4 regions of the Micromonospora sp. NPDC048842 genome follow, and region 1 is predicted to be linked to each of the others. Evidence: riboswitches for the same ligand, from Rfam matches in the RefSeq annotation. Region 1 holds a riboswitch; each other region holds the start of a gene.
The links. Region 1 has a riboswitch for cyclic di-AMP ahead of AB0C19_RS03805 (NlpC/P60 family protein). Riboswitches for the same ligand answer to the same signal wherever they lie in the genome.

Region 1 (5,299 bases):
GGGCGAGTCGATGATGAAGCAGAACAGCCCCTCGGCGGTGATGACCGGGGAGACCGGATGGACGCGGGGCCCGCCGTCGGCACGGACAGTGGCCAGATAGCCGAAGCCCGGCCCGTATTGCTGGAGGAGAATGCGGATCCCGTCGGCGAGTCGGGGCTCGTCGGCGGCGAATTCGGACCAGGAAGCCATGTGGGCATTCTATCGAACAAATGTACGAGCAGCGACCTCGACGCGCTGGTCACCGGCACCGAATCCAGCCACTTTCGGCAACGCGGCTATGGTGGTCCGATGCTGCTCTCCGACCGCGACCTGGTCTCCGAGATCAAGGCCGGCACGCTGGGCCTGGAGCCGTTCGAGCCCACCCTGGTCCAACCCTCCAGCATCGACGTCCGACTCGACCGGCTGTTCCGGGTCTTCAACAACCATCTCTACACCCACATCGATCCCGCGATGCAGCAGGACGACCTGACCTCGGCGGTCGAGGTCCCCGACGGCGAGCCGTTCGTGCTGCACCCGGGGGAGTTCGTGCTCGCCTCGACGCTGGAGGTCATCTCGCTGGGTGACCAGCTCGCCGGCCGACTGGAGGGCAAGAGCTCCCTGGGCCGGCTCGGTCTGCTCACGCACTCCACCGCCGGCTTCATCGACCCGGGCTTCTCCGGTCACGTGACGCTGGAACTCTCGAACGTGGCGAACCTGCCGATCACCCTCTGGCCGGGCATGAAGATCGGGCAGCTCTGCATCTTCCGGCTCTCCTCGCCGGCCGAGCACCCGTACGGCTCGGTGGTCTACGGCTCGCGCTACCAGGGCCAGCGGGGGCCGACACCCAGCCGCGCCTGGCAGCACTGGCGCACCTGGCCAACCCGCTGAGGCCCACCCGCTAGAACCGAGACGACGAGGGCCCGCCGCGACGGATCGCGACGGGCCCTTCGAGCACTCACTGTCAGCCTGGACGGCCGTAGCTGTGGATCGGGCCGTCGTCGACCTTCTTCATCTTGACCGGCTGACCGGCCTGCGAGGCGTGCACCACCCAGCCGCCGCCGACGTACATGCCGACGTGGTGGATGTCGCTGTAGTAGAAGACCAGATCGCCAGGGCGCAGGTCGCCCTTGCTGACGTCCTTGGTCACCCGGCTCTGCGCGGCGGCGTTGTGTGGCAGCGACACGCCGGCCTTCGCCCAGGCGGCCAGCATCAGCCCGGAGCAGTCGTACGAGTTCGGGCCCTCGGCACCCCAGACGTAGGGCTTGCCGATCTGCGCGCAGGCGAACTTGACTGCGGTGCCCGCGGCGCCGCCGGGGTAGCTACCCGGGCAGGGCGCCGGGCGCAGCGGACCGCCGCCGCCGTTGCCGTACACCTTGAGGCGCAGCTTCTGCAGGCGGTCGATCTCATCGTTGATCTGCTTCTTCTTCGCCGCCAGCTGAGCTTCCGTGCGGGTCAGCTGGGCCACCATCTCGTCCAGTGGCGCCTTCTGCGCGGCCAACTGGTCGCGCAGGTCGGCCACCTGGCGTACGTCCTTCTGCTGGTTGTGCGCGAAGCGGTCGAGCATTTCGAGCTGGCCGACCACCTCGCTGGGCGACCGGCTGCCCAGCACGGCGTTGACCGTCGAGACGTTCTCACCCTTGTAGGCGCGTACGGCCAGGGCGCTGACCTTGTCCATCGCGGCGTCGACCTGGCGCTCGAGCGGAGTGATCCGGGCGGCCAGCGCGTCGGCCTGCTTGCGCTTCGCGGCGAGGTCGGTGCGGGTGGCGTTGTGCCGTTCGATGATCGGTTCGAGCTTGTTCCAGTCGGCGTCGATCTGGCGCTCGATCTCGGCGACGGACGGATCGGCGTGGGCCGCCGTGGCACTGCCGGTCAGAACGACGGCGATGCCGGCCAGCGCGGCGAGTGCGGTGGTGAAGCGGGACCAGCGTGGGCGCGGCACTATCGACACCGGGCCGGCTGATGCCGACCGCTCGGACGACGGCCGCGGGGCATGGAGTGCCACCGGGGTTCCGTACTCCTTCTTCCTGACCGCCTACCGGGTTAGCTGACGGGTTCGGGCGGGAAGTCGGCGCCCTACCGCAGTGGCTGCGGATTCACCCCGAGGGACTTGGGTCCCCGGTTCGCTCGGAAACGACTCGGCGGTGTCGGTCCGTTACCGCCCGGGCTGGGCGGAGCTGCTGTCGGGCCGACGAATGACCAGAGTAGAGACGCTTGTTACCGATCCGCAACCCGTGCGGCAGTGACACTCCGTACGGATTGGAAGAGGTCACCGACAGTGCGTGAAGAATTCTTTCCATCGGCTTCGATAGATAGAAAGGTATTGACGTGACCTCCCGGACGGCGCGATGGTGACCTGACCTCACTTCGCGAGAATCTAGGGGGTTCGATGCACCATCCAACCCTGTCGACCGGCTGGCGCGCACTGCTCGCCGCCACAGTGGTCGCCGCCGCGACCACTGTGCCGCTCTCCGTCGGCCCGGCCGCCGCAGCGCCCACCACCGACCGCCAGCAGCAGTACGCCGCTGCGGCCAGCGAGTACGGCGTGCCGGCCGTCGTGCTGCTCGCCGTCTCCTACCTGGAGTCGCGCTGGGACACCAACGCCGGCACACCGAGCACCAGTGGCGGCTACGGCCCGATGCACCTGACCGACGCCCGGCACGTGACCGCCCTGCCCGGGCGCGGCCACCACGACGCCGGCGCCGAGGACCCACGCGGCGACGACTCCCGTCCCGCCCGGGTGCCAGCGCCCCGGCCGGTCGAGGCACCCGCGCCGTCCACAGCGGCGTTGCAGACCGTCGACGCCGCCGCCACGCTGACCGGCGCCACCCCGGAGGCACTGCGCACCGACGCGGGCCTCAACATCCGGGGTGGGGCCGCACTGCTGAGCGCGTACCAGAGGGATCTGGGCGCGCCGGTCGGCGCGGACACCGACCCGGCCGCCTGGTACGGCGCGGTGGCCCGCTACTCCGGCGCGGACAGCGCCGACGCCGCCGCGGCCTTCGCCGACGAGGTCTTCACCACCATCGGCGCGGGCGAAGCCCGGGTGACCGACGACGGCCAGCAGATCACACTGCCGGCTCGCGCGGTACGGCCCGAGCGTTCCTGGCTGGACCGGCTGGGCCTGCGCCGCCTGGCCCGCCCGGACGGGGTGGAGTGCCCCCGCGCCATCTCCTGCGAGTGGATCCCGGCGCCCTACGAGGCGTTCGGCGACGGGGACTACGGCAACCACGACCTCTCCGACCGGCCCGGGCGGCAGAAGATCGAGTACATAGTCATCCACGACACCGAGGCGAGTTGGGCCACGACCCTGCAACTCGTCCAGGACCCGACCTACGTGAGCTGGCACTACTCGCTGCGCTCGGTAGACGGGCACATCGCCCAGCACGTGAAGACCAAGGATGTCGGCTGGCACGCCGGCAACTGGTACGTCAACGCGAAGTCGATCGGGTTGGAACACGAGGGCTTCGCGGCGCAGGGCACCTGGTACACCGAGGCGATGTACCGGACCTCGGCGAAGCTGGTTCGGCACCTGGCGCTGCGGCTGGGCATCCCACTGGACCGGCAACACATCATCGGCCACGACAACGTGCCCGGCACCATTCCCTCGACAGTGCGGGGAATGCACTGGGATCCGGGCCCGTACTGGGACTGGACGCACTACTTCGACCTGCTGCACGCGCCTCGACTGGACACCGGCACCCCGGCCACCGGAATGGTGCGGATCGACCCGGACTACGCCACCAACCAGCCGGCGTTCACCGACTGCGTCACCCCGGGCGTGCCCTGCGCGCCACGCGGCTCCTCGGCGGTGGTGCTGCGCAGCGCACCGTCCGCGGACGCGCCGCTGGTCAACGACATCGCGCTCCGCCCGGACGGCACCCCGAACACGATGGTCGTGTCGGACCACGGGGCCCGGGCGTCAGCCGGGCAGACGTACGCGCTGGCCGGGCGGCAGGGTGACTGGACGGCGATCTGGTACCTCGGGCAGCGGGCCTGGTTCCACAACCCGGCGTCCGCGCCGACCGCCAGTTGGACCGTCGGCGTCGTGGCCACGCCGAAGCCCGGACGGACCACCGTTCCGGTCTACGGACGGGCGTACCCGGAGCAGTCCGCGTACCCGGAAGGGGTGCCCTACCAGGCGATATCGCCTCTTCAGTACACCCTGGCCGCCGGGCAGCGGTACGCCGTCGGCGCGGTGCTGGCCGGGGAGTACTACCGGGCCAGCACCGTCGACGGCTCCTCGCCCGGCGACTGGACGGTGATTCGCGGCAAGAACCGGTACGCGCAGATCCAGTTCGGCCACCGGATCATGTACGTCGACCTCGCCGACGTACAGCTGTTGCCGTCCCCGGTGGGCGCGCCCCGCTGAGAACCACGAAGGCCCCCGGTCGGTGACCGGGGGCCTTCGTGTCGCGTGAGGTGGATCAGCCAGGTCTGCGGAACCCGGCGACGGGCATGGTGTTGATGCTGGACACCTGCACCGGCTTACCGGCACGTGGTGCGTGCACCATGGTGTTGTTGCCCAGATAGAGCCCGACGTGACTCAGGCCGGAGAAGAAGAAGACCAGGTCACCGGGGCGGGCGTCGCCTCGCGAGATGGCCTTGCCCTCGTTCCACTGGTCACCGGTGTGGTGGGTGAGGTAGATCCCGGCCGCCTTGTAGGCGTACTGGGTCAGCCCCGAGCAGTCGAACGAGTTCGGCCCGGTGGCGCCCCAGACGTACGGCTTGCCGACCTTGCCACAGGCGGTCTTGATCGCGGTGCGTGCTGCCGCGCTGACCACCCCGTTGATGGTCGGGCAGGCCGCGGTCTTGACCGTGGTCTTGGGCATCGACGCCTCGAGCTGCTTGATTTCGGCGTCGATCTGCTTCTTCTTGGCCGCCAGCTCGTTCTGCTGCTTGGTCTGCGTGACGATCAGCGCGTCCAGCTTCTGCTTCTCGCCGTCGTACTTGGCCCGCACCGCCAGCACACCCTCGACCTCCTTGCGCTCCTGCGAAGCGAGCCGGTCGAGGATGGTGAGCTGCTCCGTGAGCGTGTCCGGCTTGGCGCTGACCAGCAGCGCGCCGATGTCGTGCGACGGGCCCGAGATGTAGTAGCGGGAGGCGAGGTCGCCGACCCGGTTGAGCGCCAGCTCGCTCTGCAGCGCCAGCGGCTCGATCTTCTTCTGCAGGTTCGCCGACTTCTGCCGGTTGACCTTCAACTGCGCCCGGACCTTGTTGTACTGCTCGATGGTGGGCTCCAACTGCTCCCACTTCTTGTCGATCTGCGCCTCGATCTCGTCGACCGTGGGCGCGGCATGTGCCGGCGCGGTCAGCAGACCGG
Region 2 (5,299 bases), on a different contig from region 1:
CGGAGATCCGTCGGCTCTACCCGGACCTGCCGCTGCCGACCGCCGTCCGCTCGACCGGGGTGGAGCCGGTGGAGCTGGTGGTGCCCGCGACGGAGTTGGAGACCGCGACGGTGGAGGCTGCCGCCGGCCTGCTGGCCGAGGTGGAGGGCACGGTCGGGGTGATCACGCCGGTCCCCCGCCGGGACGAGGTCGCCGGGTGGCTCGGCGCGCTCGGCGCGCCGAGGTTGCAGGTGGTGACCAGCCTGGAGGCCAAGGGCATGGAGTACGACGGGGTGGTGCTGGTCGCCCCGAGCGAGATCCGGGCGGATCCGGGTGCCGGCGTGCGCACCCTGTACGTGGCGCTCTCCCGGGCCACCCAGCGGCTCACCACCATCGACCCGACCGGCTGACGTGTGCGGACTGCCGCCAGCGGAAGGCCCTGCCCGTACACTTGCACACATAGCGATGTGAGCATACATTTGACCGGGTCCCGACCAGCGGCGGAAGGTGGTTCTCGTGGGCGCAGGTCATGACCACCACCATGGGTCCGTCGCCAATGCCGCACACCAGCACCGAGGTCGACTCTGGGCGGCGTTCGGGTTGCTCGCCACCCTGATGGTGGTCGAGGCGGTGGCCGCCCTGCACACCGGCTCGCTCGCCCTGCTCTCCGACGCCGGGCACATGTTCACCGACGTGCTCGGCATCGGGATGGCGCTCGCCGCCATCACGGCGACCCGGCGGGCCACCGGCGACCCGCAGCGCACCTTCGGGCTCTACCGGCTCGAGGTGCTCGCCGCGCTGGCCAACGCCGTCCTGCTCTCCGGCGTCGCGATCTACGTGGTGATCGAGGCGATCCGCCGCTTCGGCGACCCGCACCAGGTCATCGCCGGCCCGATGCTCGCGGTGGCAGTGCTCGGCCTGCTCGCGAACATCGCCGCCTTCGCGCTCCTGCGCGCCGGAGCCCGGGAGAGCATCAACCTCCAGGGCGCCTACCTGGAGGTGCTCGGTGACCTACTCGGCTCGGTCGGCGTCATCGGCGCGGCGCTACTCATCACCGTCACCGACTGGTGGTGGGCCGACCCCCTGGTCGCGGTCGCCATCGGCGTGTTCATCCTGCCCCGCACCTGGCGGCTGGCCCGCGCCGCCATCCGCATCCTGGTGCAGGCCGCCCCGGAGCACCTCCAGGTGACCGCGGTGCACGACCGGCTCGCCGCCGTCCCCGGTGTCGTCGAGGTGCACGACCTGCACGTCTGGACGCTCACCTCGGGCATGGAGGTGGCCTCCGCTCACCTGACCATGGCACCCGGCGCGGAGGTCGGCGCGGTGCTCACCGCGGCCCGTACGGCCCTGCACGACGACTTCCGCATCGAGCACGCGACGTTGCAGATCGAGCCTGGCGCCGCTTCTGGAGCCTGTGGCTCCATCGAATGGTGACGGCGCCGTAATTTTCCGTGGCGGCGCACGCACCGTCCGTCACATCGGCTGCAGCGGCCCCACCCGCACCGGTAGGCTCGGTCCCGGCCTCCACAAGGCGGCGCCCTCCCGGCGCCGGTGGCGGTCGCCGCCTAATCGCCCAACTGGGCGAACCGGGGAACCATGTTCCTGGGGTGCATCCGCGTCAGCGGTAGGGATCTTCCGTCCCGAACCCGTCAGCTAACCCGGTCGGCGGCTGACGGAAGGACATGCGCAGTGGCACCAGCACGACCACCCGCCGCCCGACTGGCGGCCCTGATCGTCGCGATGTTCGCCCTCGGCGTCGCGCTTCCGGCCGGCACCGCCTCGGCCGCTCCCCCGACCGGCCTGCGAGCCGCCGCACCCGACTCCGACGAGGAGGGCGGCACCCCGGCGTTGCGGGCCCAACTCGAGGCGGCCAGCAAGGGCTACCTGGACGCGAAGCGCGCCCTGGACACCTCGGTGCAACGGCAGAAGCAACTCGCCACCCAGCTGACGACCATCGAGGGTGAGATCGACCAGCGCAACGGCAAGGTCGGCGAGATCGCCGAGGTGGCCTACCGCACCGGCCGGCTCGGTGCGATGTCGGCGCTGCTCAACAGCAACACTCCGGAAGGCTTCATGGACCGGGCAGCCGCGCTGGACGCGGTGGCGGCCAACGAGGACCGGGTGCTGCGCGACCTGCTGAACAGCAAGGACAAGGCGAACCGCACCCGGGTCGCCCTGGACGGTGAGATCAACGAACAGCGCAAGCAGGTCGCGGTCATGGCCAAGCGCAAGGAGCAGGCCGAACGGGCCCTGACAGTGGCCACGACACCCAAACCGCAGACCACAGCCGACGCCGGCTCCAACCGGGGCACCTCCAGCGCCAACGCGAAGGCCGCACCGCGCAACTCCGACGGCTCCTGGCCCTCCGAGTCGTGCAGCGTCAACGACCCCACGCCGGCCAACGGCTGCATCACCCCACGCACCCTGCACGCGCTCAACCAGGCCAAGGCCGCCGGATTCACCCGCTACGTCTCGTGCCACCGCCCCAGCGGCTCCGGTGAACACCCGAAGGGCCGGGCCTGCGACTTCGCGGCGCAGAAGGGCGGCTTCGGCGGGAACGCCACAGGCGGCGACAAGACGTACGGCAACAACCTGGCCGCGTACTTCATCCGCAACGCGGACCGGCTCGCCGTGCTCTACGTGATCTGGTACAGGCAGATCTGGCTGCCCAGCAGCGGGTGGAAGTCGTACAGCGGGGCGCACGGCACCCCGTCGACCGACCACACCAACCACGTACACCTGTCGGTCTACTGACCCACGCGTCGTGATGCCTGTGAGCCGTGTGCTGGCTCGCAGGCATCACGTGTGTCCGGGGCCGGGCTACGTCGCCGGGCGTACCCCTGATGTCGTCGCTCGTCGGACGACCCGGCAGCGGTCGGCGGGCAGCATCGCGGTATGCCTCGGATCCGACCCACCACCCGCAAGGCGCTGCTCACCCTGCACCTCGTCACCTCGCTCGGCTGGCTCGGCGCCGACCTGGTGCTGCTCACCCTCGGCATCGCCGTCCAGCGGGGCGCCGACCCGGCGGTGGTCTATCCGGTCACGGCCCTGGTCGGCACTGTGCTGTTCGCGCCGCTGAGCGTCCTGGTCTGGCTGATCGGAGTCGCCAGCTCGCTGCTCACCCCGTGGGGCCTGCTGCGCCACCGCTGGGTGCTGGTCAAGCTCGTGCTCACCACGGTGATGGTCGGGCTGGTGCTGTTCCTGCTCACCCCGAACCTGCGTCACGCCGGATCGGTCGGTGCCGCCCTGCCCGCCCGGGATCGCGCCGACCTGGTCATCGCGCCGGCGGTGTCGACAAGCCTGATGGTCATCGCGACGGTGTTGTCCACCTACAAGCCGTGGGGCCGGCGTTCCGCCACCCGACCGGCCCGCACGAGCCGTGATCGCGCCGCAACCACGATCTAGACGCCACCCCCGCTGAGCACGTCGCACCAAGCGCAAGCGATCTGCCCTGCTCCGCGATCTTGCACTTACTGTCCCGACATATGGGGCATTACGCCGATATAGACAACCGAAACTGCAAGATCGACGCGGCGGGGCGGCGGGCGGGGCGATGCGGCGCGGCGCGGCGCGGCGCGGGTCAGGTGGGGTTTGGGGGGGTGCTGGTTTGGTCCAGGGCCGCGCCCAGGCGGGTGGCTAGGGCTAGGTGAGCGGCCTGGGCCTGGCGGAAGGCGTAGCGGAACAGCGGCGTCGGCGCGGTCAGGGTGATCTCCACGTCGATGCGGACCAGGCCGTCCGGCTCGGCGCGCAGTCGGGTGTGGTTTCGCACCGTGGTGGCCGGCCACTGGCGGGCCACCATGACGATCTCGTCGGCCTCGCTGATCAGCACGTCCGCGTGGTAGGTGGTCCGGAAGCGCAGCGGACCGGCCGCCAACCGGTCGTTGATCGTATAGCTGGCCTGGGCGCCGGGCCGGGGCGGCACCCGGCGAACCCGCACGATCAGCGGATGCAGCTCGCCCTGCCGGGTCAGGTCGCTGAGCAACGCTGCCGCCTCGGCGGGTGAGCACCGGGCCTGGACGGTGTAGCTGAAGGTATCGCTGCTGAGCACACCGTCTCCCGCCGTCGTTTGGTCGCCCGATCGTCCCGTACCGATGTCTGGCTGGCAACGCCCCCGCGCCCTCAGCGCCGCGCCGGACCGGGCCGATGCGCCGACCTGCCACCATCTGCGCCATTAAGGTCGGTTAGTGCGAAACCTTCCCGAAGATGCCGAAGGGCGGCCAGCATGAACGGCGACGACCAATGAGTGGGCACGTGATGGTCTTCGCGCCCACTCCACAGCTGACGGTGACTGTGGACCAGCCCAACGACCACCCCGAGCTGCACCTGCACCCTGGCGGACAGGGTGTCTGGCAGGCCCGGATGGTGATCTCCCTCGGAGTCGACGTGGTGCTCTGCGCCGCCCTCGGCGGTGAGATCGGCCAGGTGCTGGAGCCGCTGCTGGTCAGCGAGGGCGTGGACCTCAAGGTGGTGGTCCGTGACTCCGGCAGCGGCGGGTACGTGCACGATCGCCGCGACGGCTCCCGGCAGGAGATCGCCGACGTGCCCGGGCAGCCGCTGAGCCGACACGAGATCGACGAGCTGTACAACCTCGCCCTCGGCGAGGGCCTGCGGGCCTCGGTGAGCATGCTCAGTGGGCCGAACGAACCGTGGCTCGTACCGGCCGACCTGTACCGACGCTTCGCCGCCGACCTCGGCGCGAACGGCGGCCGGGTGGTGGTCGACCTCTCCGGCGATCACCTCGGTTCGGTGCTGGAGAGCGGCGTGTTCTTCCTCAAGGTGAGTCACGAGGAGTTGATCCGCGACGGCCGCGCCCGCAGCGACGACACCGAGGAGCTGACCCGGGCCATGTACGAGCTGCACGCGGGCGGCGCCGAGACGGTGGTGGTGAGCCGCGCCGACCAGCCGGCGTTGGCGCTCATCGACGGGGAGCTGTTCCAGGTCGAGATGCCCCGGCTGGAGGCCGCCGACCCACGCGGCGCGGGCGACTCGATGACGGCCGGAGTGGCGGCCGTCGTGGCCAGGGGCGGGGACATTCGGACCGCGATCCGCACCGGCGCCGCCGCTGGTGCGCTGAACGTGACCCGGCACGGCCTGGGCACCGGACGGCTGGACTCGATCACCGGCCTGGTGGACCGGGTCCGGCTGGTGCCGGCGGACAGCCGGCAACAGGAGCGGACGACCCCTGACGAGTTGGCCGGCCGGGTGGTCGAGCGATGACACTCCGGGTGTTGATCACCAACGACGACGGGATCGCCGCGCCGGGCATCCAGGCGCTCGCCTGGGCCGCCCGGCAGCGGGGTCTGGACGTCGTGGTGGCCGC
Region 3 (5,299 bases), on a different contig from region 1:
ACCGCCGTGACCGTCGGTCAGCGGCCCCGGTGACCGGGGTCAGGCCCGGGGCTCCGCCTTCGCTGTGGGAACGTCGGCGAACAGCGCGAGCAGGTCGCCGACCTGCCGGTCGGCCTCGGCGGGGTGCCGGAACCGGCCGGCCGGGTTGAGGGTGTATTCGTTGCGGCGCCCGACCCTGGTGCGGTGCAGGTAACCGCCTGCCTCCAGGTCGGCGACGATCGCCTGCGCGGCCCGTTCGGTCACCCCGACCTCGGCCGCGACGTCGCGTAGCCGGGCGGTCGGGTCGCGGGCGATGGCCAGCAGCACGTGCCCGTGGTTGGTGAGGAACGTCCAGTTCCGCCCGCCGCCGGTGTCGTCCGTCACCGTGCTCGCCATCGTGTGACCGCCTTTCCGGATGTCCGCCTGCCCTCGCGAGAGTCTGGTCCGCGCTGCCCTGGGAAGGTTGCCCAGGGGGTGGCCGGAGTCAACGTATGAAATCTAAATCACGCATACCTTGACGCATCTTACGGTGCGTGTGACGGTGGAGCACGAGCCAGCGCCCGCCCGCCCGGCCGGCGGAAAGCCGGCTTGACCAGGCCAGATGCGTCGAGACGAGGTGCGGGATGAGTCATACCGGGAGCTCCGGAGGTCAGCCGGGTCCGCAGCGGACCACCGACCGGGCCACCGCGCTCAGCGAGCCGACCCGGGCGTACGCCGAGCTGGTCGCCGGCAACCGGCGCTTCGTCGATGGCGCCCCACGCCACCCCAACCAGGATGCCGGGCACCGGGCCGCCGTGGCCGACGGGCAACACCCGTTCGCGGTGATCGTCGGCTGTTCCGACTCGCGGCTCGCTGCCGAGATCATCTTCGACCGGGGTCTGGGCGACCTGTTCGTGGTTCGCACCGCCGGGCACACCGCCGGCCCCGAGGTGCTCGGCAGCGTCGAGTACGCGGTGACAGTGCTCGGCACCCCGCTGGTGGTGGTGCTTGGCCACGACTCGTGCGGTGCGGTGCAGGCCGCCCGGGAGTCCGCCGCGACCGGAACCGCGCCGAGCGGTCATCTGCGCGCTGTGGTCGACGCCGTGCTGCCCAGCCTGCGCCGCGCCGAGGCCGAGGGCGTGGACGACATCGACGGCATCGTCGACATCCACATCGCCCAGACCGTCGAGACGTTGCTCGGGCAGTCTCCCGTGCTGGCCGACGAGGTGGCGCGGGGGCGGTGCGCGGTGGTGGGGGTGTCCTACCGGCTGGCCGCCGGAGCGGTGCGCCCGGTGGCCGCCGTGCCAGCCGGCTTCGCGACGTTGGCGACAGCGGCCGGATCGCCCGAGTCGACCGACCCGGCCGCGCCTGCCACAGTCTGACGCGACGAGGGCCGCTCCGCGTCACGCGGAACGGCCCTCGACGGGAATCGTGCGGGTCAGAGCAGCGACATGTGGACGTGGTCGGTGTGGTTCGACGGCCCGCTGTACGAACTCCAGCCGGTGGCCGGGAACCAGATCTGCCGGTTCCAGATCACGTAGTAGATGCCGAGCCGGTCGGCGTTACGGATGAGGAACGCGGCGACGTTGTTGCCGTACGTCCGGGTGTCGTTGTTGTGCCACGGGGAGAACCCGCTCTTCTGTAGCGACCAGTCGCAGGCGCGGCCCTTCGGGTGCTCCCACGGCCCACCGGGGCGGTAGCAGCCGACGAACCGGTTGAAGCCGGCCGCCTTGACCTCCTTGTACGCGTGCAGCGTGCGCGGCGTGACGCAGCCGGACGTGGTGGGGTCCTTCTCGCTGCACGACTGCGGCTTCCAGTCACCGTCGGCCGTGCGACCCGGGCCGATCTTCGCGACCTTGGAGGTGGCGTCCACCAGGCCGCCGGTGAAGCCCTTCCCGCCCACGAGGGAGAGCGCCTTGTCGGCCTCGCTCTTGCGCTTCGCCATCAGGGCCGTCTGCTTCTGCTGCTCCCGAACCTCGGTGTCGAGGGCCAGCTTGGCCTGCTCGGCGCGGGCCTTCACCTCGTTGACCTCGGAGAGCTTCTTCTCGTTGACCATGTTCATCTCGTCGAGCAGCCCGGCGCGCTGGACGAACGAGTCGGGAGCGTCGCTCTCCAGCAGCATCGCGACCGCGCCGATCCGGCCGGTCCGGTACGCCTGGGCGGCGATCTGCCCGACCTGCGGGGCCAACGCGTCCAGGTCGGCCTTGGCCCGGTTGACCTCCGCGGCCAACTCGCCCTGCCGCTTCTTGGATTTGTCCAGCTTGGACTTTGCGGCGGAGTAGTCGCGGTTGGCCTGCTCGATGACGTCGTTGAGCAGCTTGGGCTCGCCGTCCTCCTCGTGCCCGGACGGTGTGGGGTTCGTCGGGGCGGCGTGCGCCGGCAGCGGCCCGGCGAGCACTGTCAGTGCGGCGATCACGGCCACCACGGGTGTCAACCAGCGGCGTAGGGGTGCCGTCACAATGTTCCCTTCCGTCGACCGCCGACCGGGTTAGCTGACGGGTTCGGGGCGGAAGTGGCCCCTACCGCTGACGCGGATTCACCCCAGGTACCTGGGTCCCCGGCTCGCCGGTTGGCGATTGGGCGGTGGCACCGCAGGCGCCGCTTCGCGCCTTCATCGGTGACCGGCAGCGAGGTTACCCGAGAGTCGACCGGCTGAGCTACGCCTGGATGCCGACCAAAAGCGTCATTTCGCCATTGCGTTGAGTGACCAGTGACGCGGTTCTCAGGGTGGATGCCCGATCTGGTCACGCTGAGGAGTGTCACCATGCCGTATCAGTGCTCCTGTTCGACTCCGGCCACCGGTCGGTGGCCTCGGATGGGGGTGCGGTCCGCGTCCGGTCCGGCTCGTCGGAGCCGGCCGTTCGCGGTGAGCTGAGTGCGGCCAGAGCCTCGCTGCGGTCCGGCTGGGGCCGGGGCGCGGGAGCGCCGGTGGACGGCGTGGCATCGCCGCGCCCGGCGGCGGTCACCACCGCTGCCAGCCCGGTGGTCAACGGCACGGCGGCGATCAGACCGAGGGTGGCGACCGCGCTGCGGACGATCTCCTGCGCGAGGAACTCACTGGTGAGGATCTGCCCGATCGGCCGCGAGTCGGCGGTCAGCAGGAGCAGCAGCGGCAGTGACGCGCCCGCGTACGCCAGCACGATGGTGTTGACAGTGGAGGCGATGTGCGCGCGGCCGACCCGGGTGGCGGCACGGTACAGCTGCAACCGGGACAGCCCGGGGTTGGCGTTCGCCAGTTCGGTGACGGTGGCTGCCTGAGTGACAGTCACGTCGTCGAGCACGCCGAGTGATCCGATGATGATCCCGGCGAGCAGCAGACCGTGCAGGTCCACGTCGCCCTGGAACATCGACAGGGTGGTGGCGTCCTCGCTGCCGAAGCCGGTGAGGTGGGTCGCGGCCGTGGCGATGGTGGCGAGCACGCCGGTCAGCACCAGGCTGCCCAGTGTGCCGAGCACCGCTACCGAGGTCTGTGCGGTGACCCCGTGGGTCAGATAGAGCACCACGAACATGATCAGGGCCGCGCCGACCACCGCCACCAGCAGCGGTGACCTGCCCGCGCTGATGCCCGGCAGCACGAAGGTGAGCAGGATGGCGAAGCTGGCGGCCAGCCCGGCGAGCGCGGCCAGACCTCGCCACCGGCCGAACGCGACGATCGCGGCCGCGAAGACCACCGCCAGCCACACCATCGGGGTGCCGCGTTGGTGCTCGGCGATGTTCCAGTTGCTGACGGCGGGATCGATCGGATCGGCCAGCTCGACCAGGACGACCTCGTCGCCGACCTCGACCCGGGGCGCGCCCGGCCCGTCCGGCACCGGTGTCCGTACCTGCTGGCCGGCGGTCGGCCCGTCGTCCACCCGGACGTCGACAGCGCCGCACCGCCCGTCGCCGACCCTTGGTGTGCCCTCCGGAACCGACGGCGCCGGCGGGCACGGCTCGCTCACCACCCGGGTGACAGTCCCGGGGTAGCGCGGCACGTCCGCACCACCATCGGTCTGTGGTGACCCGCCGCGAGGCCAGAGCAGCACCGCGGCCAGCACTGTGGCGACGAAGAGAGGTACCACAGTCACGACGAGGATCCGTCGCACCCGTGGTGGGGCGGACGGAGCGGGGTGAGTGTGGTCGGCGGCCAAGGCGAGACTCCCAACGATCCGGTGCGGGATACGGGTCAGCGGGCCGGGCGGTTCACCGTTGCGGTGGAAACGCGGCCGACGGCGGGGCGGATCGCTGCCTGACGACCGCTTGATCACAGACGGTCAGTGCTCGGCCCGGTCGGCCGGGGGCGACGCCACGACGTGGCGGCGCCGGTGCCCGACTGTGCGGCGGCATACGGAGAGCCATCGCGGGAGATGCTAGCCAGCCCTCCTGGGGGTTGCAGGTCGTGGCGGAGTGTCGGGCGGCCGAACCGCTCGCGTGGCGGTCTCCGGGGCGGCATGTTGGAGCCATGCCCGCTCCGTCACCGCCCGACCCCGATCGCCAGCGACGCGCCGGACCCATGCCGCACGAGAAACACGCCGGGCACGCCGCGCACGACAAGCACGCCGGGCACGATCCGGCGATGTTCCGCCGCCGGTTCTGGGTCTGCCTGGTGTTGACCATCCCGGTGGTGCTGACGAGTCGTCTCGTGTCGGATCAGCTGGGCCTGTCCGGGAACGACGTCCCCGGTCGGGCCTGGGTGGGGCCGGTGCTCGGCTCGGTGGTGTTCTGGTGGGGCGGTTGGCCGTTCCTGGTTGGTGCGGTTCGGGAGGTGCGGGACCGGGCGCCCGGGATGATGCTGCTGGTCGCGATGGCGATCACCGTCGCGTACGCCGCGTCGCTGGCGACCAGCGTCGGCGCCTTCGACCTGGACTTCTGGTGGGAGTTGGCCGCGCTGGTCACCATCATGCTGCTCGGGCACTGGCAGGAGATGAAGGCCATCGGGCAGGCCCGGGGAGCGCTGGCGGCGCTGGCCGCGCTGTTGCCGGACGACGCCGAACGGGTGGCGGCGGACGGGCGGGTCGAGGAGGTGCCGGTGACCGGTCTGCGGATCGGCGACGTGGTGCTGGTCCGGCCGGGGGGTCGGGTGCCGGCGGACGGCAGGGTCGTCGAGGGCCGCGCCGAGCTGGACGAGTCGATGATCACCGGGGAGTCACGGCCGGTCGCCCGGTCGACGGGCGACCGGGTGGTGGCCGGCACCGTCGCCACCGACTCGGCGATCCGGGTGCGCGTCGAGGCGTTGGGTGAGCAGACCGCCCTCGCTGGCATCCAGCGCATGGTCGCGCAGGCCCAGGCTTCCGGTGGGCGAGCCCAACTGTTGGCCGATCGGTTCGCGGCCGCGCTGTTCTACCTGGCCACCGGCACCGCC
Region 4 (5,299 bases), on a different contig from region 1:
CGTGTCCGGCGTGATCTCGGACTTCCTCTACTCCGGCAAGCCGTACGCGGTCACCGACATGGGCGACGAGGGCGACCGGTTCGTGGAGCGGTTCCCGCTGGCCGGGTCGGGTTACGTGTTGCGTCGGGACATGTCCAACGTGGACGAGGTGCTGACCGCCCTGCTGGACACCGATCCGCTGGCCGAGGCTCGCTGGGCCACCCGCCGCCGTTACCTGGGTGACTTCCCGGCCGAGGCGTACGCCGAGGCGTTCCTGACCGCCGCCCGCCGCGAGCTGGCACCGGCCGAGACACTGACCGCGTCCACAACGGCGTAGCCGCTCAGCGGTACGGGTGGAGCAGCGCCAGCACCGCCGCCGGGTCCTCCACGTGCGCGTTGTGCCCGAGACCCGGAAGCGTGGCCACCGGTACGCCGTACTCCTTGAGCTGTTCGTCGGTGACCATCGGGTCGTTCTCCCCGCGCGCCAGCACCACCGGCACGTCGGTCGCCGCCAGCAGCGCGGCCAGGTCGGGCTCGCCGACGGCGAAGGCGCTCGGGTCCATGGCGAGGCGCCATCGGCCGTCGACCTGGCGCAGCCCGGCGTCCACCACCGGGTGGTCCGGCGAGACCAGGCCGGCCAGCCCGGAGACCCGCAGGTAGCGGCGCGCCGCCTCGGCGCGGCTGGCGAACCAGCTCACCGGGCGGGCGGCGACCTCGGCGGCGCGGGCCAGCTCGGCGGGTGACCAGAGTGCCTTGATGCCCAGCCCGACGACAGCGTCCACCGGCGTTCCGGCGTCGCGGGCGGCGAGCACCAGGCCGACCACCCCACCCAGCGAGTGCCCGAGCACGACCAGCCGGTCGTCGGGTGCGAGGGCCTGCGCGACCTGCTGGGCGAAGCCCGGGAAGGAGTACGACGGCAGCGGCGACGCCCAGCCGTGGCCGGCGAGGTCCGGTGCCAGCCACCGCCCGGGCCAGTGCTGCTCGAGGTACGGGGCCCAGGGCAACCACACGTCCCCGGTCGCTCCCATGCCGTGCAGCAGCAGCAGGACCGGCCTGCGGCCGGCGTGACCACCCGTTTTCTCCACCACGGCCGCAGTCTCCCACGGTTCACGGCCCGGTACGAGAGCCGTCGACGCCGGACCGCGCGCACAAACGCCGCGGGCGCCGGCCCCTTGTGGAGGACGGCGCCCGCGGCGGTCAGCGTGCCCGGGTCAGGCGGAGTAGCCCCGGCTGGTGATCCAGTTGGCCAGGTCGATCGTGGTGATCCAGTACGACGGGTCGGCCGGGTTCGCCGAGTCGGCGATCCGCACGGTGCGACCGTTGTCCTTGTAGCCCACGACGGCGATGTAGTGCCCACCGCCGTAGGAGTGCCAGCTGCCGTCGGTGTCGGTGGCGTCCCCGACGACGTTCGCCACCACGCCCCGACCGTCGGTGATGGCCTTCACCACGTCGGCCTGCAGCCGGTCCATCTGGGCCGGGCTGGGCGCGCCGGGGAACATCCGGGTCCGGTACGGGGAGCCCTTCACCTCGGCGTTGAGCACCCGGGTGGTGTCCTCGGCCGAGTTGGTGCCCATCTCGGTGGTGCCCAGCTCGGCGCCGAGCTCCTCCTGGGTGCGGTCGATGCCGGCGGCGCTGAGCGCGTTCCGGGTGGCCGCCGGGCCGCAGTTGTAGTAGGTGTTCTGCGCCTCGTAGTCGTAGTCGAGCACCTTGGTCGCGGGCGGCTTCGGCCGCTCCGGCTTCCGGGTCAGGTCCGGGTTGCTGCTGGCCTTGGCGGCGGGCGACGCGGCGGTGGTGGCCGGGGCGGCAGTGGTCGGCGCGGCGCTGGCCGAGGGGGACGCGTCCCGAGCCTCGCCGCGGGAGGCGGCGACGTCGCTGCGCATCTCGGCGACAGTGGTCGCGGTGCGCTGGCCGGCCGGGGCGTCGTCGGCAGTGGTGAGCAGGGCGCCGGTGGTGGTGGCGATCGCGAGGGCCGCGGCGGAGGCGGCGACGATCTGGTACGGGCGCTCGGTGGCGAGGCGGCGGAGCTGACGCTGCAGGGTGTGCTTCACGGGGTCCTCCACGGATCGGGGGGAGAGCGGCACACCGGGGCCGGACCGGTATCCGGGCAGGCGCCAGCGCACGGACCGTGGTCCGCGGATGGTGAACCGCTCAGGGGAACGCCCGGCGCGGCCGGGCGGGGAAGGCGATGACCCGGGGGTCAGCTCACCGTCACTGGACGAGTGAGCGGGTGCACCGCCGCGCCGTGGAGGCGAGGGAACAACCGAGGGGTGGAAAGGTGCTGCACGAGGATGGGACTCCTTCCGACACCGCCTACCGGGTTAGCTGACGGATTCGGGCGGGAAGACGCCCTACCGCGGGCCGTGGCTCGCGGATTCACCCCGGACTTACTGGTGGGTCCCCGGTTCGTTGATCACGATTAAGCGGGTCGATGCGGCGTCGCGTCTTGCGATCGGTTACCGCACCGGACGGGACGACACTACTGGCGTCTCAACGCCCTGCCAAGCCAGGTTCACCTGCGTAAACCCCAATTGGCGCGACAATTTCTGCGCGTATTGCCGCTGATGTGACTCGATGGGACAACGGGTTACGGCGACACCTCCGGGCGACAACCGGACAGGCCGTAAAGAACGCGCCCACAATCGCGGGAACAATCCCGCCGACTGCGTCGGACGTCCGCTTTCGTGATTGGGTGAGCGGCCTCACATCACGGATTGGGCTCAACCCACCCGGGCCGGGCGCCACAGTGCCACGGGACGCAGCGCCCCGGCCACCGTGCGGCGCGCGGGGACCAGGGTCGGGCGTAGCCGGGCCGCCGCCGCGTACGCCTCCTCGGCGAGGGCACGAGCGGACTGTGCGGCCAACTCCGCGTCGCGCCAGGCGGCCCGCTCGCCGTCGGCGGCCACCTGGTAGTCGGCCAGCCGCGCATCCCGGACCACCCGGCTGATCAGCACCTCCTGCTCGACCGGGTGTCGCCGGGGATCCCAGCCACGCCGGTGCCCGAACACGTCGCCGAGCTGCGCCATTGTCAGGTCGCCTCGCCAGTACGCCGCCATCGCCGCCCGGTGCAGATAGCGTTCCCGAGCGGCGTACTCGGCGGGGGTGTGCGGGGTCTGCGGGGTGGGCAGTGCCCCGGCGTCGGCGAAGCGACGCGCGGCGGTGTCCGCCTCGTCGTACCCGGTCCAGGCCTGCTCCAGTTGCTCCTGAGCGGTCAGCCAGGCGGCGCGCCGCCGCTGGGCGGTGGTGGCCGCGCCGGCCGCGGCGACGGCCACCTCCTCGGCGTAGCGACGCAGGTCGACGGCCTCGGCGGCGGCCACCTCCCGAGGCGTGGGCCCGGCCGGGAGCGGGTCGTCAGTGGGCCGGTCCCGTTCGGGGCGGGCGGCCAGCACGGTGAGCAGGCCCAGGGTCAGCAGGAACAGCGTCGACCAGATGGCGGCGGCCCGCGGCATCTCGGTCACGAACTGGTAGAAGACGACGGTCTCCATGGTCGGCACCTCGGGGAGAGAGCAGTGCGATGGGGAGCCGCGCCGATCAGCGGGCCGCTGTGGGCCACGGGTCGGCGGGTCAGGGAGCGGGTGGGTCGACAGGGTGCGCGGTGACGGGACGGTCGTCCCGGTGGCTCAGCGTCCGGGTGGGGCCCGGGAAGCCCGACCGCTCGTACCGTCGACGAGGGGCAGCCGGTCAGATTCGGCCGCGCGGACCGGCAGCACGCCGGCCGCGATGGTGCCCTGATCACCGGGGAGCGCCACCGGCGTGTCGACCGACCAGGTCGGGACCGGCTCCTCGGCGGCCTCCGGCGGTATCGCCGGGGCCGGGCGGGCCACAGTGGGCGCACCGCAGTGCCGGTACGAGGCCGCCAGCGACCCGGCGGCGACCGAGGCCGGCACCGCGCTCGACGTCGGCACCGGGCCGGGTGTTGGCGTGACGGCCGTGGTCGGGCCTGCGCCGAGCGCCAGGGCCGCGACGACGGCGAGGCTGGTCAGCACCCGAGTCGCCCAGCGCGCCACCCACCACAGCGGACAGGTGAACGCGACCGGAAGCACGTCCCAACGGTACCGTCGCGCAGACCCGGGCGCACCGGCCACGGGCGTGTCGGATCACGCCGCGCCGACCCCGTTGACCAGGGTGGACGTTGTCAGCGCAGGTCGACGTACGTTGATCGACCGTCAGCCTGACCGACCTCGTCGGCAGGTCCGTCGACCTCGCCGCGGGCGCTGCTTCCGGGTTCCCGTGCGTCGTCGTCACCTGCGGCGCGTTGTCGGGGGACGGGCGCCGGACGGGCCGCGCGGCGCGGCGCGAGCCGGCGCATCATCGGGGTTTCGACGAAGCGGTGCAGCAGCCCGGCGAGGACCAGGTTCGCCGCCAGGAAGCCGAGCACCACGGCCGGGCCACGCCAGCCCGCGAAGCCGATCCCCCAGGTCCCGCTCCAGCGCAGCACGCTCGTCATCACCAGCACGTGCACCAGGTAGAAGGCGAACGAGACCTCACCGAGCCAGACCAGCGGCCGGGACCGCCACGGCGAGCGCCGACCCCGCACGTCCGCGTCCGCGGCAGCGGTGATCACCAACAGGTACGCGACGGCGAGCAGCGTGGTCCACAGCTCGGCGCGGATCCACTGCGCTGCCGCCACCCAGGTGACCAGGAAGATACCGCTGGCCACTGTCAGTCCGGGACCGCGCCAGAGCCCTCGGCGCATCAACTCGGCAGCCACCGCGCCCAGCCAGAACTCCAGCGACCGCACCGGCGGGAAGATCTGGGTGAACCACCAGCGGCTCACCTCCGGCACCAACTCCTGCGCCGGCCAGAGCGCGAGGATGAGCAGCGGCAGCGCGACGACCAGCGCCCAGAGCAGCTTCGGTCGGGCCCGGCGCAGCAGTGGCAGCGCCAGCGGCAGACACAGGTAGAAGAAGAACTCGCAGGACAGCGACCAGCTGACGGTGTTGATGCTGTAGAACCAACCAGGCCGAGGGTCCCACGCCTGCAACAGCAGCAGGTTCTCCAACGCCGCCGCCGGCAGGACCGGGTCGGCGAACCACCAGGCGACCACCAGCGTCGCCGCGAACAGCACCAGGTGGTTCGGGTAGATCTTGGCGATCCGTCGCCGCCAGAACGTACGCCGGGAGTCTCCCTCGCGGGCCGACCAGACCAGCACGAAACCGCTGAGGATGAAGAAGAACTGCACCCCGGAGAGACCGAGGGTGAACAGCGCGTCGATGACTGCCTTGTAGTCCGGCTCGGCGATGATCCGCATGGTGCCGGCGTGGAAGCCGAAGACCAGCAGAGCGGCGATCCACCGCAGCCCGGTCAGCGAGGGCAGCCGGGG

Region 2: linked by a shared signal. The riboswitch ahead of AB0C19_RS08265 (hypothetical protein) and the one ahead of AB0C19_RS03805 (NlpC/P60 family protein) in region 1 are both predicted to bind cyclic di-AMP.
Region 3: linked by a shared signal. The riboswitch ahead of AB0C19_RS24930 (hypothetical protein) and the one ahead of AB0C19_RS03805 (NlpC/P60 family protein) in region 1 are both predicted to bind cyclic di-AMP.
Region 4: linked by a shared signal. The riboswitch ahead of AB0C19_RS10070 (C39 family peptidase) and the one ahead of AB0C19_RS03805 (NlpC/P60 family protein) in region 1 are both predicted to bind cyclic di-AMP.

Annotation. Positions count from the first base shown of each region.
Region 1 covers NZ_JBEZGK010000002.1:281,028-286,326, reverse strand. The annotation lists gene AB0C19_RS03815 (pyridoxamine 5'-phosphate oxidase family protein) at 1-189, opposite strand, end outside; gene dcd (dCTP deaminase) at 289-867, shown strand; gene AB0C19_RS03805 (NlpC/P60 family protein) at 941-1,918, opposite strand; cyclic di-AMP (ydaO/yuaA leader) riboswitch at 1,995-2,130, opposite strand; gene AB0C19_RS03800 (peptidoglycan recognition family protein) at 2,366-4,348, shown strand; gene AB0C19_RS03795 (NlpC/P60 family protein) at 4,404-5,299, opposite strand, start outside.
Region 2 covers NZ_JBEZGK010000004.1:251,309-256,607, forward strand. The annotation lists gene AB0C19_RS08255 (AAA family ATPase) at 1-389, shown strand, start outside; gene AB0C19_RS08260 (cation diffusion facilitator family transporter) at 496-1,413, shown strand; cyclic di-AMP (ydaO/yuaA leader) riboswitch at 1,532-1,663, shown strand; gene AB0C19_RS08265 (hypothetical protein) at 1,720-2,733, shown strand; gene AB0C19_RS08270 (hypothetical protein) at 2,875-3,384, shown strand; gene AB0C19_RS08275 (SRPBCC family protein) at 3,560-4,027, opposite strand; gene AB0C19_RS08280 (PfkB family carbohydrate kinase) at 4,219-5,196, shown strand; gene AB0C19_RS08285 (5'/3'-nucleotidase SurE) at 5,193-5,299, shown strand, end outside.
Region 3 covers NZ_JBEZGK010000020.1:102,179-107,477, forward strand. The annotation lists gene AB0C19_RS24920 (MarR family winged helix-turn-helix transcriptional regulator) at 40-375, opposite strand; gene AB0C19_RS24925 (carbonic anhydrase) at 603-1,340, shown strand; gene AB0C19_RS24930 (hypothetical protein) at 1,397-2,416, opposite strand; cyclic di-AMP (ydaO/yuaA leader) riboswitch at 2,421-2,551, opposite strand; gene AB0C19_RS24935 (YibE/F family protein) at 2,718-4,088, opposite strand; gene AB0C19_RS24940 (heavy metal translocating P-type ATPase) at 4,451-5,299, shown strand, end outside.
Region 4 covers NZ_JBEZGK010000005.1:277,814-283,112, reverse strand. The annotation lists gene AB0C19_RS10080 (CDP-glycerol glycerophosphotransferase family protein) at 1-316, shown strand, start outside; gene AB0C19_RS10075 (alpha/beta fold hydrolase) at 321-1,067, opposite strand; gene AB0C19_RS10070 (C39 family peptidase) at 1,191-2,039, opposite strand; cyclic di-AMP (ydaO/yuaA leader) riboswitch at 2,272-2,412, opposite strand; gene AB0C19_RS10065 (hypothetical protein) at 2,697-3,461, opposite strand; gene AB0C19_RS10060 (hypothetical protein) at 3,597-4,019, opposite strand; gene AB0C19_RS10055 (acyltransferase) at 4,112-5,299, opposite strand, start outside.